Regions from separate parts of the Streptomyces sp. NPDC104381 genome, predicted to be linked through region 4. Evidence: riboswitches for the same ligand, from Rfam matches in the RefSeq annotation. Region 4 holds a riboswitch; each other region holds the start of a gene.
What was found. Region 4 has a riboswitch for cobalamin ahead of ACZ607_RS18305 (energy-coupling factor ABC transporter permease). Riboswitches for the same ligand answer to the same signal wherever they lie in the genome.
Positions count from the first base shown of each region.

Region 1: another riboswitch for cobalamin. It lies ahead of metE (5-methyltetrahydropteroyltriglutamate--homocysteine S-methyltransferase); the one in region 4 lies ahead of ACZ607_RS18305 (energy-coupling factor ABC transporter permease).
Region 2: another riboswitch for cobalamin. It lies ahead of ACZ607_RS04790 (cobalamin biosynthesis protein); the one in region 4 lies ahead of ACZ607_RS18305 (energy-coupling factor ABC transporter permease).
Region 3: another riboswitch for cobalamin. It lies ahead of ACZ607_RS12385 (ABC transporter substrate-binding protein); the one in region 4 lies ahead of ACZ607_RS18305 (energy-coupling factor ABC transporter permease).

Region 1 covers NZ_JBVJNK010000005.1:370,688-374,771, reverse strand. Annotated here, with positions in the region: gene ACZ607_RS19430 (ABC transporter ATP-binding protein) at 1-520, shown strand, start outside; gene ACZ607_RS19425 (glycoside hydrolase family 43 protein) at 546-2,099, opposite strand; cobalamin riboswitch at 2,417-2,636, shown strand; gene metE (5-methyltetrahydropteroyltriglutamate--homocysteine S-methyltransferase) at 2,796-4,084, shown strand, end outside.
Region 2 covers NZ_JBVJNK010000001.1:1,069,636-1,073,719, forward strand. Annotated here, with positions in the region: gene ACZ607_RS04785 (cobyric acid synthase) at 1-939, opposite strand, end outside; gene ACZ607_RS04790 (cobalamin biosynthesis protein) at 936-1,880, opposite strand; cobalamin riboswitch at 2,009-2,137, opposite strand; gene ACZ607_RS04795 (hypothetical protein) at 2,287-2,508, opposite strand; gene ACZ607_RS04800 (inorganic phosphate transporter) at 2,521-3,771, opposite strand; gene ACZ607_RS04805 (class II aldolase/adducin family protein) at 4,023-4,084, shown strand, end outside.
Region 3 covers NZ_JBVJNK010000003.1:663,849-667,932, forward strand. Annotated here, with positions in the region: gene ACZ607_RS12375 (acyl-CoA dehydrogenase family protein) at 1-1,234, shown strand, start outside; gene ACZ607_RS12380 (hypothetical protein) at 1,231-1,389, shown strand; cobalamin riboswitch at 1,471-1,657, shown strand; gene ACZ607_RS12385 (ABC transporter substrate-binding protein) at 1,717-2,766, shown strand; gene ACZ607_RS12390 (FecCD family ABC transporter permease) at 2,763-3,794, shown strand; gene ACZ607_RS12395 (ABC transporter ATP-binding protein) at 3,791-4,084, shown strand, end outside.
Region 4 covers NZ_JBVJNK010000005.1:111,646-115,729, forward strand. Annotated here, with positions in the region: gene ACZ607_RS18290 (energy-coupling factor ABC transporter ATP-binding protein) at 1-339, opposite strand, end outside; gene cbiQ (cobalt ECF transporter T component CbiQ) at 336-1,085, opposite strand; gene ACZ607_RS18300 (energy-coupling factor ABC transporter substrate-binding protein) at 1,090-1,446, opposite strand; gene ACZ607_RS18305 (energy-coupling factor ABC transporter permease) at 1,443-2,153, opposite strand; cobalamin riboswitch at 2,184-2,366, opposite strand; gene ACZ607_RS18310 (hypothetical protein) at 2,557-3,012, shown strand; gene ACZ607_RS18315 (caspase, EACC1-associated type) at 3,026-4,084, shown strand, end outside.

The DNA of each region.
Region 1 (4,084 bases), 260 kb from region 4:
GCGTCACCTGGCCGAGTTCGAGGCCGTGGCCGTGCTGGTCACGCACGATCCGCTGGACGCCATGGTGCTGGCCGACCGCCTGGTCGTGGTCGAGGACGGCCGGGTCGTCCAGGAGGGCGCGCCGTCCCACATCGCCCGCCATCCCCGTACGGACTACATCGCTCAGCTGGTCGGCCTGAACCTCTTCCGGGGGACGGCGGACGGCCACACCGTCCGGCTCGACGCCGGTCCCAGCGTCACCACCACGGAGGACCTGTCCGGCCCGGTCTTCGTCGCCTTCCCGCCGAACGCGGTCACCCTCCACCGTGAGCGGCCCGCCGGTGCGAGTGCCCGCAATCTCTGGCACTGCGAGATCGCGGGCCTGGAGACCCACGGTGACCAGATCCGCGCCGACCTCACCGGGGAGCTTCCGCTCGCCGCGGACCTGACGACGGTCGCCGCCGCGGAGCTCGACCTGCGCCCCGGCGCGGCGGTCTGGGCGACGGTGAAGGCGACGCAGACGCACGCCTATCCGGTCTGAGCCCCTCCTTCGGGGCCGAGGACCGTCATGCCGGCTCCGGGTGGGCCGGCCTCAGCTCGAACCAGTCGAAGGCCGGCGCGCCCCGGGTCGCGTACATGCCGACGACACGGCCGGTGAATCCGCCCGCGACCTCGGTGGTGAGGTAGCGGCCGTCGAGTTCGGCGAGGATCTCGACGTGCCCGTCGTCGGTCTCGTACCCGAGGCGGAGGGTGTCGGGGCCGCCGACGCGCAGGCCCGACTGCTCCGCGTGACCGGGATCAGTGGGTCGTACGGTGACGGTGGGCGGCAGGACGTCCGTGGTGGTGACGTCGACCCGCAGCGTCAAAGGCCCGGCGGGTACGTCCCGTTCGGCCACGGTCTGACGCAGGGGACCGATCCGGGCGACCACGCGCACCGTGCCGTTCTCCGTCTCCACCTGGTAGTGGTGTGCCTCGTCGAGCCGTACGGCGAGGCCGCCCCGGCCTCCTTCACCGGTGTCGACCCGGGTCCGCGCCACGCAGTCGGCGTCGCGCTGGCGCCGCCCGACGAACAGCGCTCCGGGCTTCTCCATGCCGTCGGCCCGGGCGTGCAGCACCAGATGGCCCGGCCGCTCGTCGAGGCGCGCGGCATCCGGGTCATGACGCCTCAGCGACACCCAGCAGGGTGCGAGGGCGGGGGTGTCGAAGTCGTCCCGGTGCGGCTCTGCGGGCCAGGGGTGCGGGGTCAACCCGGGCGCCTGGGAACGGAGTTCGAGCGGTCCCGGCAGGGGCCAGCCGTCCTCCCAGCGCACCGGTGCCAGGAATGTCTCCCGGCCCATGCCGTGGTACCCCGGTGTGTCGCCTCGGGGCCTGGTGCCCAGCAGCACCATCCACCAGGTGCCGTCGTGCGCCTGCACCAGGTCACCGTGGCCGGTGTTCTGCACGGGGTGTCCGGTGCTGCGATGGGACAGGACGGGGTTGTCCGGGTGCGGTTCGAAGGGCCCCGGCAGGGTGCGGGCCCTGGCCACGGACATCGCGTGCCCGCGTTCCGTGCCGCCCTCGGACAGCAGCAGGTACCACCAGTCGCCGATCCTGTAGAGGTGCGGGCCCTCGGGGTACTGGAGGCCGCTTCCCGACCACATCTCCACGGGCTCGCCGAGCAGTTCGCCCGTCCCCGGCTCGATGCGCACCCCGCGGATCCCGTCGTGGGAGAACACGCACCAGCAGTTCCCCTCGTCGTCCCAGGCCAGATCGGGATCGATGCCGGGTATGCCGACCGGCACCGGATCCGACCACGGCCCGGCGGGATCCTCGGCGGTGACCAGGACGGTGCCCGCGCCGGCCACCACGGTAGTGATCATCAGGAAGAGGCCGTCGTGGTGCCGCAGCGTGGGCGCGTACACCCCGCAGGAGGCGGGAGCCGTGTCGGGGAGCGACAGGTGCGAGGGGCGGTCGAGGGCGTGCCCGATCAGCCGCCAGTGCACCAGGTCCCTGCTGTGCCACAGCGGCACTCCGGGCACGTATTCGAAACTGGACGTCGCCACGTAGTAGTCCTCGCCCACGCGGCAGATACTCGGGTCCGGGCTGAAGCCCGGGATCACGGGATTGTCGAAGAACGCCACGGTCCGTCCTCGGGGTCGGCCAGGGCCGAGACCCACGGCCATGATCGTTGAAGCGCTTCGACGGTGCCAGTCCACCGGAAGGGTGTCAATGGACAATTCCGGCCCTGCTGCTCCCGGTTGCCTGCCGGGGTGGCGTGTCGAATCGCTTCGACGCCCGTTCCCGACCCGGCCGCTCCGGAGCGCGGACATGGGTGGAGCGGCCGGACCCCCGCCCGTGACCGCCTCCGCCCGGTGGGGCCGGATACGGGACCCGCGTGAGCCCGCGACGCGCCATCCGCATGCTGGACCTGACGCACCGCGCCCTCGGAACGCCCCGTAGGCTTGCGGGTGCAGCTGGTTCGCCCCGTCCGCCAGGCGGGATGCGTCGTAAGAGGGAACCCGGTGGAATTCCGGGACTGCCCCGCAGCGGTGAGCGGGAACGACCGCCGTCATGAGCACTGGGTCCGACGTACCGGACCTGGGAAGCGACGGCCATTAGGTGTCCTCACGGAGGACGTGCCCGCGAGTCCGAAGACCTGCCAACTGCCCGCGCACGGACGAATCGTGCGCGGACATCCCGGTGACCTCGTGGGCGGGTCGGCGTGCACACCTGGCGGATCTCCGCGTCGTCCGACGCTTCCCGCCCTGTGCGTCACCCCTTCGTGCCCTCGTCCCGTCGCCGGGATCTCAGGGATTCATCTCGCGAAGGAGATCTCCGTGACCACCGAGCACGCGACCGCGGCAGCGCGGTCCACCGTCCACGGCTACCCCCGGCAGGGACGGAACCGGGAACTGAAGAAGGCCGTCGAGGGCTACTGGAAGGGGCGGGTCACCGCCGACGCCCTCCGCGCCACAGCCGCGGATCTGCGCCGTACGAACTGGCGGCAGCTCGTCGACGCCGGCGTCGACGAGGTCCCGACCGGGGACTTCTCGTACTACGACCACGTACTGGACACCACCGTCATGGTCGGGGCCGTCCCCGACCGGCACCGTGAGGCGGTCGCCGCCGATCCGCTGGACGGCTACTTCGCGATGGCGCGCGGAACCCAGGACGTCGCCCCGCTGGAGATGACCAAGTGGTTCGACACCAACTACCACTACCTGGTCCCGGAGCTGGGCCCGGACACCGTGTTCACCGCGGACTCCGCCAAGCAGGTCGCCGAGCTCAAGGAGGCCGTCGCGCTGGGGGCGGCCGCCCGGCCCGTCCTGGTCGGCCCGGTCACCTATCTGCTCCTGGCCAAGCCCGCCCCCGGTGTGGCCGCGGACTTCGACCCGCTCACCCTGCTGGACCGCCTGCTGCCGGTGTACGCCGAGGTGCTCGCCGACCTGCGGGCGGCCGGCGCCGACTGGGTGCAGCTCGACGAGCCCGCGCTCGTCCAGGACCGCACCGGGGCCGAACTCGACGCCGCCGAGCGCGCCTACCACCGTCTCGGCTCGCTCACCGACCGGCCCAGGCTGCTCGTCGCCTCCTACTTCGGCCGGCTCGGCGAGGCCCTCACCGTCCTGGCCAAGGCGCCGGTGGACGGGCTCGCGCTGGACTTCACCGGTGCAGCCGCCACGAACCTGGACGCCCTGGCCGCCGCCGGCGGGCTCCCCGGGAAGCGGCTGGTCGCCGGTGTGGTCGACGGGCGCAACATCTGGATCAACGACCTGGAGAAGTCGCTGTCCACCCTGGGCACCCTGCTCGGGCTCGCCGGACGCATCGACGTGGCGCCCTCCTGCTCCCTGCTGCACGTCCCCCTGGACACCGCCGCCGAACGGGACATCGAGCCGCAGGTCCTGCGCTGGCTGGCCTTCGCCCGGCAGAAGACCGCCGAGATCGTCACCCTCGCCAAGGGCCTCACCCAGGGCACCGGCGCCATCGCCGCCGAACTCGCCGCCAACCGGGCCGACCTGGCCTCCCGCGCCAACTCGCCCGTCACCCGGGACCCCGCCGTACGCGCCAGGACCGCGGCGGTCACCGACGCCGACTCCCGCCGCTCCCAGCCGTACGGGGAGCGTGCCGC
Region 2 (4,084 bases), on a different contig from region 4:
CTTCACGGTGCCCCGCGTCCCCGGCACGATCACCAGGTCCGCGTCGACGAGCTCCTCCGCCCGGTCCACGAACCGCACGACGACACCCGGCTCGGCCGCCAGCGCGTCCACATCGGTGAAGTTCGACATCAGCGGCACCGCGCACACCGCGACCCGCAGCACGTCCTCGCCGTGCGGCGGCGCCACCACCGACTCCCGTACGGCGCCGCGCATCGACACGCGCAGCCCGTCCTCCTCGTCGATGCCCAGCCCGTGGGCGTACGGCAGCACCCCGTACGTCCGCCGCCCCGTGAGCCCCAGCAGCATGTCGAGACCGGGCTCCAGCAGCGACACGTCACCGCGGAACTTGTTGACCAGGTATCCGGCGACCAGCGACTGGTCCTCCGGGCTCAGCAGCGCCGTCGTGCCGAAGAACGAGGCGAACACCCCGCCCCGGTCGATGTCGCCGACCACCAGCACGGGGAAGCGCGCGGCCCGCGCGATGCCCATGTTCACGATGTCGGTCCGCCGCAGATTGATCTCGGCGGGGCTGCCCGCCCCCTCGCAGATCACCGCGTCGTACGTGGACCGCAGCTGCTCCAGACAGTCCGTGACCGTGCCCAGCAGGGCCTCCTGGCGCCCTCCGTGGTAGCCGCGCGCACTCATCTCGCCGACCGGCTTCCCCATCAGGACGACCTGGCTGGAGCGGTCACCGCCCGGCTTGAGCAGCACCGGGTTCATCAGCGCCGAGGGCTCCACCCGGGCGGCCTGCGCCTGCATCGCCTGGGCGCGCCCGATCTCCGCGCCCTCCCGGGTGACGAACGAGTTCAGCGACATGTTCTGCGCCTTGAACGGCGCGACCTTCACCCCCCGGCGCACCAGCCACCGGCAGATCCCCGCCGTGACGACGCTCTTGCCCGCGTCCGAGGTGGTCCCCGCGACCAGCAGCCCGCCGCTCATGCCGTTCTCCGTCCCCTGGCCAGCCGCCCCACCGCGCAGACGGCGAGGGCCAGCACACTCACCCGGCGCGACAGCCGCACCGCACGTTCGATGTCCGTCACCCGCACGTCCCGGCCCGCCTCGCCGTTGAGCACGGGCCGGTGCTCGACCCGCCCGCCGTACGCGAGGGTGCCGCCGAGCCGTACGCCGAGCGCTCCCGCGAACGAGGCCTCCACCGGGCCCGCGTTGGGGCTCGGATGCCGGCCCGCGTCGGCCCGCCAGGCCCGGACGGCCGCGCGGGGGCGCCCCCCGGCGGCAACGGCCAGCAGGGCGGTGAGCCGGGCGCCCGGCCAGCCGGCGACGTCGTCGAGCCGGGCCGACGCCCAGCCGTAGCGCCGGTGGCGGGGCGACTTGTGCCCGACCATGGCGTCCAGGGTGTTGACGGCCCGGAAGCCGACCAGCCCCGGCACCCCGCCGAGCGCACCCCACACCAGGGCGCCCACGACGGCGTCGGAGGTGTTCTCGGCGACGGACTCCACCACGGCGCGGGCGATCTGCCGCGCGTCCAGCGACTGCGGGTCACGGCCGCACAGATGCGGCAGGCGTTCCCGGGCCAGCTCCACGTCCCCGGCGGCCAGCGCCCCGCCGATGGCGCGGGCCTCGCGGCCCAGCGAGGTGCCGCCGACGACGGACCAGGTGGCGGCGGCGGTCAGCGCCACGGCGGCGGCGGGACGGTTCCGTACGGCACGGGCCGCCAGCGCGGCGGCGGCCGTGGCGCCCCCCGCGCAGACGAGGGTGTGCAGGGCACCCCGGCCGCGGTGGTCGCGCCACAGCCGGCTCTCGACGGCCGCCGCCGCGCGCCCGAAGGCGGCGACGGGGTGCCCGCGCCGGGGATCACCCAGCAGCAGGTCGCCGATCAGGCCGGCGGCGGCGCCGTACGCGAAGATGCGGTCGGCTCGCACGGGTCAGCCGGCCGTCGTGCCTCGAAGGGGCTCGGTGACAGGTGGTGCGGCGACCGACGCGGGGCAGCCCGGCATGGCGTATGTCCTCACTCAGGGTCCGCGCCCTGGTTCGACGTGACCGGCGACGAGAGTCTCCTGGCTCCCGGATCCGCAGTTCCTCCGGCCTTCCAGTCCGCGGTGGCGGACCGTGACTTCCGTGTGGAGGCTGCTCCCCGGTGACAGTGGCGGGACCGCGCCGGATTCGCACCGGCTTCCTCTCCTGTCGCCGTAAATGGCTCCGGCAGTCCACCACGCCCCGCGAACGCCCGTCAACCTGCCGTTGACCTGCGGGCCTTCAGTGTGCTGAGACGCACACCGGCCGGACACACACGGGGTGTGTCCGGCCGGTGAGGGTGCCCGAGGGGCGTCAGGCGACGATCAGATAGATCCCGTACGCGACCGCCGCCGCGCACAGCGCGAAGCAGGCGTACGCGCCGGTGCGCGCGAGGGCGGTGGAACCGCCGCCCCGCGCCGACGGCGTCTGCTTGGCGAGGCCGGTGACACCAAGGGTGAAGAGGCCGACCAGCGCGACGGTCACCACGAGGCTGACGCCGAAGACGGAGGCGAGAGCTGCCCAGTCGATTTTCATGCGGACGCTTCCTTACACCGTGGCCGGGTCGGCCGGGGTTCCGGCCGGCTGGGCCGGGGCCGAGATGGTGGTCTTGAGCTCAGGTACGACGGCACCGGCGGGCGGCGGGCTGACCGCCGAGATCGCGGTGGTGACGACACCCGCGGGCTCGGTGCCCGCGTTCACGTTGGTGTGGTCGACCGGCTTGCGGCGCGACAGCAGCCAGATGGCGCCCGAGCCCGCGACGAGCAGGACGGCGACCACGCCGACGCCCCAGGGGCCCTGCTTGGTCAGGAACTCGGCGCCCGCGCCCACCAGCCCGGCGGCCGGGAGGGTCAGGCCCCAGGCGACGAACATCCGGGTGGCGGTGGACCAGCGGACCACGCCCCCCTTGCGTCCGAGGCCCGCGCCCATGACGGCGCCGGAGCAGGACTGGGTGGTGGAGAGCGAGAAGCCGAGGTGCGAGGAGGCCAGGATGACCGTGGCCGCGCTGGTCTGGGCCGCGAAGCCCTGCGGCGGACGCAGGTCGGTGAGGCCGCTGCCCATGGTGCGGATGATGCGCCAGCCGCCGAGGTAGGTGCCCATCGCGATCGCGATACCGGCGGAGGCGATGACCCAGACCGGAGGGTTGGACCCGGGGGAGAGGACTCCGCCGGTGACCAGGGCCAGGGTGATGATGCCCATGGTCTTCTGCGCGTCGTTGGTGCCGTGGGCGAGCGAGACGAGCCCGGCCGAGGCGATCTGGCCGGCGCGGTAGCCCTTGGCGGTCGACTTCAGCTGCGCCTCGTCGGTGATCTTCCGGTTGAGGCGGTACGTCAGCTTCGTGGCCAGGAGGGCGGCGACACCGGCGACGACCGGCGCGGCGATGGCCGGCAGCAGGACCTTGGTGACGACGGTGCCGCCGTTGATCGAGGACCAGCCGGCCGACATGACCGCGGCGCCGATGAGGCCGCCGAACAGTGCGTGGGAGGAACTGGAGGGGAGGCCGACCAGCCAGGTCAGCAGATTCCACAGGATCGCGCCGACGAGCGCGGCGAAGATGACCTCGGTTCTGAGGCCGTTCTCATTGATGATCCCGCCGGAGATCGTCTTGGCGACCTCCACCGACAGGAACGCGCCGACGAGGTTGAGAACGGCGGACATGGCCACCGCTGTCTTGGGCTTGAGTGCGCCGGTCGAGATGGTGGTGGCCATCGCGTTGGCGGTGTCGTGGAAACCGTTCGTGAAATCGAACACGAGAGCTGTCACGATCACGATCGCAAGCAGCAGCGTGATGTGTTCCATTTACCCAGGCAATCGTTCGACGTCATTGGCACGGGGAACGTAAGCAACCAGGGTGAACGGAAGATGAACTGGGCAGGGCGGCACGGTGACCCCAACCGCGTACGAGGGTTCCGCTTGTGTGCGGGATGCGTGGCCCGGGCGCCCGCGCACCCGGGCCGGGCCCCGGAACACCCCTCACCCCGTGCCCGCCGCGTCCCTCCGAGGAGACATGGGTCACCCGGCCCGCCGGCCCCCGACCCTAGGATCCCCGCATGAGTGACGTGCGTACGGACGCGATCGAACAGGCATGGGACGGTGTCGTCGCGACCCTCCG
Region 3 (4,084 bases), on a different contig from region 4:
GCTCACCGACGACGTACGGGCGTTGCCGGGCGTCCGGGTGCGCCGGCTTCCGGCCCGGATGGGCAGCCCGGTGGACCACTGCCTCACCTCGTTCGACCAGCTCTTCGTGGAGCGGGACGCCCTGCTGGGAGCCGCCGAGGAGGGCGACGCTCCGGGGGAGTTCAGGACCGGTCCGGGAGACCGGCGGCGGCGCTTCCTCACCTCGATCGGGAGGGTCACCCCCGGCCGGATCTCGATGAGCGCCTGCGCGGCGGGGTCGGCCCGCGCGACCCTGGCGGTCGCGGTGCGCTACGGCGGACACCGGATGATCTCCGGCAGCCGGGGCGCGCCACCGGTGCCCGTCAACGCCCACCGGACCCACCACGGACCGCTCGCCTCGGCGATGGCCACGGTCTTCGCCATGAGCCTGCTGTACCGCAGGGCGCAGGAGCGCTGGGAGGCCTGCACGGACGAGGACGGGCGCACCGAGGCGGGCAGGCTCGTCGACGTCGCCAAGGCGTGGATCACCTGGCGGGCCCGTGAGGTCATCGTCGAGAGCCGCGAACGCTGCGGCGCCCAGGCCCTGTTGGAGAACAACGGCATGACCGAACTCGTCACGGGCGTGGAGGGCGCCATCACGGCCGAGGGCGACAACATCGCCCTGTATGCCAAGGCGGCCGCCGACATGCTCTTCGCCGCCGCGCCCGGCCGCGACGACGCCCCGGGCCCGGCACCGCACCCCGGCGACCTGGCCGACCCCCGCTTCCTGGGCCGGCTCCTCGCCTCAGTCCAGGACATCTGGTTCGCCAGGGCCAGGGAGCGCGCTCTCCGGGCGCCCGACGCCGACACCCTCGGCCGGTGGAACGCGGCCTCGGGCCCGGCCCTGCGCGGGGTCGAGGCCTACGCCTACCGGCAGGCCGCCGAGGCCTACGCCGAGGCCCGCGCGGCACTTCCCCCGGGGGAGGCCAGGGACCGGCTGGCGGAGCTGGAGCGGCTGTTCGCCGTCGAGTGGGTCGCCCGCAACAGCGGTGACCTGCTGGCCGCCGGCCTCCTGAGCGGCGACCAGGTGGCCGCCCTGCACGAGGCCGTCGAGGAGCTCGTCGCGGCCGTCGCCGCACACGCCCCGGAACTGGCCGAGTCCTTCGCGCTGCCCGAGCGGCTCCTCGCCGACTGGCCGATCGCCGGACCCGGCTACGCGGACGCGTACGACGATCCCGCCGGCCCGTGGAACACCGTCCCGGCGGACGCCCGATGAGCGCCGGACGCGGGGGACGGAGCATCTGCGAGCGCCTGGAGATCCTGGGCCTGCGCGCCGTCCTGCTCGCCTACTGGGGCACGACGTCCGTGCTCGCACGCCGGAGCGTGAAGCCGCTCACCGACGGAGGCGAATCGGTTCACCCCAAGGGCTGAGCTGTCCGACGGCCCGCCGGTACGGAGCAGCACCCCCGTTCTCCGTACCGGCGACGGCCCCGGGGCCGCCCCCACCCCGCGTGATAGCTTGCAGACGCCAGTCACACTCCACGTGGAGTCAGGGAATCCGGTGCGAATCCGGAGCTGACGCGCAGCGGTGAGGGGGACGGGCGGGGCCACGGCCACTGGGACACCCTCGGGTGCACCGGGAAGGCGCCCCGTCCGGACGAACCCGAGTCCGAAGACCTGCTGGCACCCGCTCCCGCACCGGGAGCGGTACTCCGTACCGGGCTTCGCGCAAGAGCCCTGAGAACGCCGAGGGACTCCGTGCCGCTCATACCCAGCACCGTACGCCGCACTGCCCTGCTCCTCGCGGGACTCGTCCTGCTGACCGCCTGCGGCGGAGGCGGGAACGAGTCCGCCGCGGGCGGCGCGGGGGACGACGCCCCCGCCGGCTACCCCGTGACGCTGAAGAACTGCGGCCGTACGGTGACCGTCACCGCCCCACCACGTCACGCCGTCTCCCTCAACCAGGGATCGACGGAGATCCTGCTCTCCCTCGGCCTCGCCGACCGGATCGCCGGCTCCGCGACCTGGACGGACCCGGTGATGAAGGGCCTGGAGAAGGACGAGTCCACGGTCCCCCGCCTCGCCGAGAACCAGCCCTCCTCCGAGAAGGTCCTCGCCGAGGAACCCGACTTCGTCACCGCCTCGTTCGAATCCACCCTCGGCAAGGGCGGTGTGGCCTCCCGCGACCAGTTCGAGGAACTGGGCGTACCGACCTACCTCTCGCCCTCCGACTGCGCCGGCAAGGACAACACGGGCAGCGGCGACGGCTCCCGCGCCGAGAAGCTGACCATGGACGCCGTCTACGGTGAAGTACGCGACCTGGCCCAGGTGTTCGGCGTCCCGGAGCGGGGCGAGAAGCTGGTGACGAGCCTCCGGAACCGCGTCGACGAGGCGACCGCCGGCATCGACGCGTCCGACACCACGGTGCTCTACTGGTTCGCCAACGCCGAAGCCCCCTACCTGGCGGGGTGCTGCGGAGCCCCCGGCATCATCACCGACGCGCTCGGCGCGAAGAACGTCTTCGACGACACCCACGAGGAATGGCCCCAGATCAACTGGGAGACCGTCGCCGACCGCGACCCCGACGTGCTGGTCATCGGTGACCTGACCCGTAAGTCGCAGACCGCGGAGAGCGCCGGGAAGAAGATCGCGTTCCTGGAGTCCAACCCCGCCACGAAGAACCTGGACGCCGTCAAGCACAAGCGGTACGTCCTGCTGAGCGGCCAGGCCATGAATCCGACCATCCGGACCGTGGAGGGCGTGGAGCGGGTGGCGGCCGGGCTGCGCTCGTTCGGACTCGCGGGGTGACGGACACCGCGTCCCGGCTCCTGCGCGGCGGCCTGCTGTGGAGCGCCGGGGCCGCCCTGCTGCTCCTGTCCGTCGCGGTCGCCGTCACGATCGGTCCCGCCCGCATCTCCGTCCCGGACGTCTGGTCGGCGGTGGCCTCGCACCTCGGCCTCGGGCAGGGGCGGCTGACCCCGATCCGGGACGGCATCATCTGGAACCTGCGCATGCCCCGCACCCTGCTCGCCGCGGTCTGCGGGGCCGGACTCGCGGTCTGCGGCACCGTGATGCAGTCGCTGCTGCGCAACCCGCTCGCCGACCCCTTCGTCCTCGGCGTCTCCTCGGGGGCGTCCACCGGCGCGGTCGTGGTCGTCGTCCTGGGCGTCGGCGGGGGAGCGGTCTCCGTCTCGGGGGGCGCGTTCGCCGGAGCCCTGCTCTCCTTCGCTCTCGTCCTGCTGCTGAGCCACACGCTCGGCGGATCCACCGACCGGGTCGTCCTCTCCGGGGTCGCGGCCATGCAGCTCTTCTCCGCGCTCACCTCCTTCGTCGTGATGACCGCCGCCGACGCCGAACAGACCAAGGGCGTGCTCTTCTGGCTGCTCGGCTCCCTGAGCGGGGTCGGCTGGAGCGATGTGTGGATGTGCTCGGCCGTGCTGGCCGTGACCCTGCTGATCTGCCTGGGCCACGCCCGTACGCTCGACGCCTTCGCCTTCGGGCAGGACGCCGCGGCCGCGCTGGGGGTACATGTGACCCGCACCCGGATCGTGCTGCTCTGCACCACCGCGCTGCTGACCGCGGCCCTCGTCAGCTCGGCGGGCGCCATCGGGTTCGTCGGCCTCGTCCTGCCGCACGCGGCCCGGGCACTGACGGGGTCCGGGCACCGGAGGCTGCTGCCGGTGACGGCGCTCGCCGGGGCCGTGTTCCTGGTCTGGGTCGACACGCTGGCCAGGACCGTCCTCGACCCCCAGGAGGTGCCGGTCGGCGTGGTCACCTCCCTCATCGGGGTGCCCGTCTTCGTCCTGATCCTGCACCGCACGCGGAGGAGTTCATGAACCGGGAGGGAACCCCCGGCGACGGCCTGCGGGCCACCCGCGTCAGCAGGGAGGCCGGCGGGAGGATCGTCCTCGACGGGGTGAGCGTCGCGCCGCCCTCCGGCACCACCGTCGGGCTCCTCGGGCCGAACGGATCCGGGAAGACCACGCTGCTGCGGGTGATGGCGGGCGTCCTCACCCCCGGCGCCGGCGTCGTCACCCTCGACGGCCGCACCCTCGCCGAGACCGGCCGGCGCGCCGTGGCCCGCCGCGTCGCCGTCGTCGACCAGCACGCCGTCACCCAGGTCGAC
Region 4 (4,084 bases):
GCCCAGGTTCAGCGGCCCGAACGACACGTCCTGGAAGACGGACGCGGCGAACAGCTGGTCGTCGGGGTCCTGCACCACCAGCTGGACCGTGGTGCGCAGCCGGGTCAGCCCCTTGCGGTCGTACGTCACCGGGCGCCCCTCGACGCTCAACTGCCCGTCGCGCGGCCGCAACCCGCCGCTGAGCAGCCGCATCAGCGTGGTCTTCCCGCTGCCGTTCCGGCCGAGCAGGGCGAGCGCACGCCCGGCACGCGCCTCGAAGTCGAGGCCGCTGAGCACGGTGGGGCCGTCCTCGTACGCGAAGGACGCGCCCCGCAGGGACAGCAGCACGGGGTCGCTCATGACAAGGGCCTTTCCAGGGCGAGGGTCAGGACGGTGAGGGCCGCGAGCAGGGTGACGCTCACGGACACGAACCGGACGGAGACACGGGCGTCGGGCACCAGGACGCGCAGGGTCCCGTCGTAACCGCGCCCGGCGAGCCCGGCCTGGAGGCGGGCCGCACGGTCGAAGGCCCTGACGAAGGCGGTGGCGCCCAGCCCCGCCAGCGAGCGCCAGGCGGCGGCCCGGGTGGTGTGCCCGAGCCGGGCCGCCTGCGCCTCCCGGATCCGGCGCACCGAGTCCAGGAGCAGGAAGCTCATGCGGTACGTCACCAGCGCGACATCCACCACCGGCGCGGGCACCCCCGCCCTGACCAGGCGGGGCAGCAGATCGGACATCGGAGTGGTGAAGGCGAACAGCAGCACCCCGAGGGACGCCGCCGACGTGCGCAGCAGCAGCTCCCCGGCGCGTACCGGCCCGCCGTCCGCCAGGGCCACGAACCCGCCCGGCCCGCCCACCTGCACGAGCAGGGTGACCGCGCCGGTGACACAGAAGCCCAGGGGAACCCGGTACGCGCGCCACAGCTGACGGGCGGGCACACCGGCCGGCCCCAGCAGCACGGCGACGGCGGTGAGGAGGACGAGGGCGGCACCGGGCCACGGCGGCAGCGAGATCGCCAGAACGGTGAGACCCAGACCGAGCACGGCCTTGTCCACGGGATGGCGGCGGCGCCAGCGAGAGCTGTGCGCCGCCGCGTCGATCGGCAGCACGCGCTCAGTTCCCCCGGGCCGCGGACTCCCCGACGGCATCGCCGTCCTGCCGCACGGCCGCCCGCAGCTCGCCCTGACGGCGCCCGCGCCGCAGGCCGAAGTAGTAGGCGAGGACGCCCGCGCCGAGCGCGGCCTGCAGGGCGAACAGCGCCGACTCGATCTCGCCGGACGGCGGTTCGTACAGCGGGGAGAACCAGGGCTCGTAGTCGGGGTCGATCTCGGTGATCGCCGTCTCGGCCTGGGCGTCGGCCCCCGTGAACGGCTCCTTCTCGCCGTCGCCGAGGCCGAGGGCCAGCGGCAGGACGGCCAGCGCGGCCACCACGACCAGCAGAAGGGCGTTGATCTTCGTGTTCCTGTTCATCGGGCCACCGCCTCGGTCTCGGCCGTCCTGGTCCGGTTCTGCCTGCCCGAGAGGAACACGCCCAGCCGGGTCAGATCCCCCTTGCTGGACTGCACGAGGAGTCGCATGACCAGCACCGTCAGAAGCCCCTCGCTCACCGCGAGCGGGATCTGTGTGACCGCGAAGATGGAGCCGAACTTGCCGAGCGCGCCCAGGAACCCGCTGCCCGGGTCCGGGAAGGCGAGCGCCAGCTGCACGCTGGTGACGCAGTAGGTCGACAGGTCGGCGACGAACGCGCCGAAGAACACCGCCACCATCAGCGGTACGTCGTACCGGCGGAGCAGCTTGTAGACCGCGTACCCCGCCCAGGGGCCGACGATCGCCATCGAGAAGACGTTGGCGCCCAGCGTGGTCAGACCGCCGTGGGCGAGCAGGAGCGCCTGGAACAGCAGGGTGATGGTGCCCAGCACCGCCATGATCGGCGGACGGAACAGGATGGCCCCCAGACCCGTACCCGTGGGATGCGAGCAACTCCCGGTCACAGAAGGGATCTTGAGAGCGGAAAGTACGAACGTGAAGGCCCCGGAGGCCCCCAGGAGCAGCGTGCTCTCAGGGTTCTCCCTGACCTCACGCGTGAGTGACCGGACTCCGTGGACGACGAACGGCGCGGACGCGACACCCCAGGCGATCGCGTGCGCCGGAGGCAGAAAACCCTCGGCTATGTGCATGGCTCAGCAGACCCTCTCCAGCACCTCGTGGATGGTTGAAGTGCCTTGGCCGGTCTCCTGGCTTACGGGTACCACCGCCCGAACTCCGCCTTCCCGGGTCACAAGGACCCAGTGGCTGCCCGCGAGGGCCGGAGCCGGACTTCCCGATCACAGTGGCGAGGGCCGCACCGGCATCACACCGATTTCCCGATCACCAAGGCGTGGTGACAGTAGTGCCAGGTGGGGGACGATGACAAGCGCGCCCGACACCCCTGGGAGAGGGCGGTCGAGCAGGCGGCCGACGGTGCGAGCCGCACCCCGGCGTATGACGTCGACCCGCCGCGTGTACGCGAATCGCCCCTGGCCGGGGTACCGCGGGGAAGTTTTGGCTACGCTGATCGCTCGTCGAGTACGTGGGGGCACAGTGAGCAGTACGGCGAGTCGGATCCGGGTGGTGCTCGAGGGCGGCCCTGACAGCGATCCGGAGGAACTGGAGTCGTGCACGCTCGCGTTGCGCGAGCACCTGCTGGAGCAGGAGTTCGACGGCGTCGTGCTGGAACGGGCGGGAGGGGCGCCGGAGGGAGCCAAACCGGGCGAGGTGATCACCCTGGGTGCCCTGCTGGTGACGGCGGCGCCGTTCGTGGTACGTAGTCTGGTGCACCTGCTGCACGCGTGGATCGAGAACCGGCCGGTCCGGAGGATCAGCATCACCGTGGGTGAGGACAGCCTGGAGGTGGAAGCCGTGTCATCGGCCGACCAGCGCCGACTGATCGAGGAGTTCATCTCCCGGCACACCCCATCGCGCAGCGCGGTGGAAACCGTGCCACGCCCGGGCCCGGACGCATCGGTGCCGCGATCCGGGACGGCCGAGCAAGTCTGAAGGGGGACACACGATGCCCGGGGGCCGGTTTGCCCTGCTCATCGCGACCGGTCGCTACGACACCCCCGGTCTGAGCCGATTGCGCTCGCCGGCGCCGGACGCCGAAGGTCTGGCCGAGGTGCTCAGCGACCCTCAGGTCGGTGACTTCGCCGTGCGGACGGTGATCGACGGCCGCCACGGCGAGGTGAGCCGGGCGATGGAGGAGTTCTTCCTCGACCGGAGCCGGGACGACCTCCTGCTGCTGCACCTGTCGTGCCACGGGATCAAGAACGACAACGGAGAGCTGTACTTCGCGGCGCGGGACACCGACCAGAAGCTCCTCGCCTCCACCGCCGTCTCCGGTTCCTTCCTGCAGATCCAGATGCGCCGGTGCCGGGCCCGGTCCATCGTCCTGCTCCTGGACTGCTGCTACAGCGGGGCCTTCCTGCACGGCACCAAGGGTGACACCACGGTCCACGTACGCGATGAACTGGCCGGGCACGGGCGTGCGGTCATCACGGCCACCAACCGCACCGAATACGCCTGGGAGGGCGATCACGTCAGCGCGTTGGAGCCGGGCAGGTCCAGGTTCACCGGAGCCGTGATCGAAGGCCTCCGCACCGGGGAGGCCGATCTCGACAGGGACGGGGCGATCAGTGTCCACGAGCTGTACGACTACGTCTACGAACGGATCCTCGCAGCCGGGGTGAGGCAGCGGCCGCAGATGTGGGCGGAACTCGAATACCGGGTGACCATCGCGAAGGCGGCGAGGACACAGAGGGTTTCAGCGCCGGAGCCGTCCCCGATCCTCGACCGGCTGGACCAGGTCACCTCCCGCTCCGATCTGGGGGAACAGCTGAAGGCTCTGAGGGCCAGGGCCGGAGAAGCCGACTGGCCACCGGCCGCGATGTTCGCCGTGGCGTTCGGGAAGGATGCCGTCGGCGCCACGGACGGGGGCCAGGGGGAGTCCACCGTCGAGCGGTGGCTGTCCGGCCGCGCCCTGCCCGCGCACTGGGCCGGTCTGGAGAACCTCGTCAGGGCACTGGGGGCAAGCCCGGAGGAGACGACCGCCTTCGGGGAGGCGTACCACTAC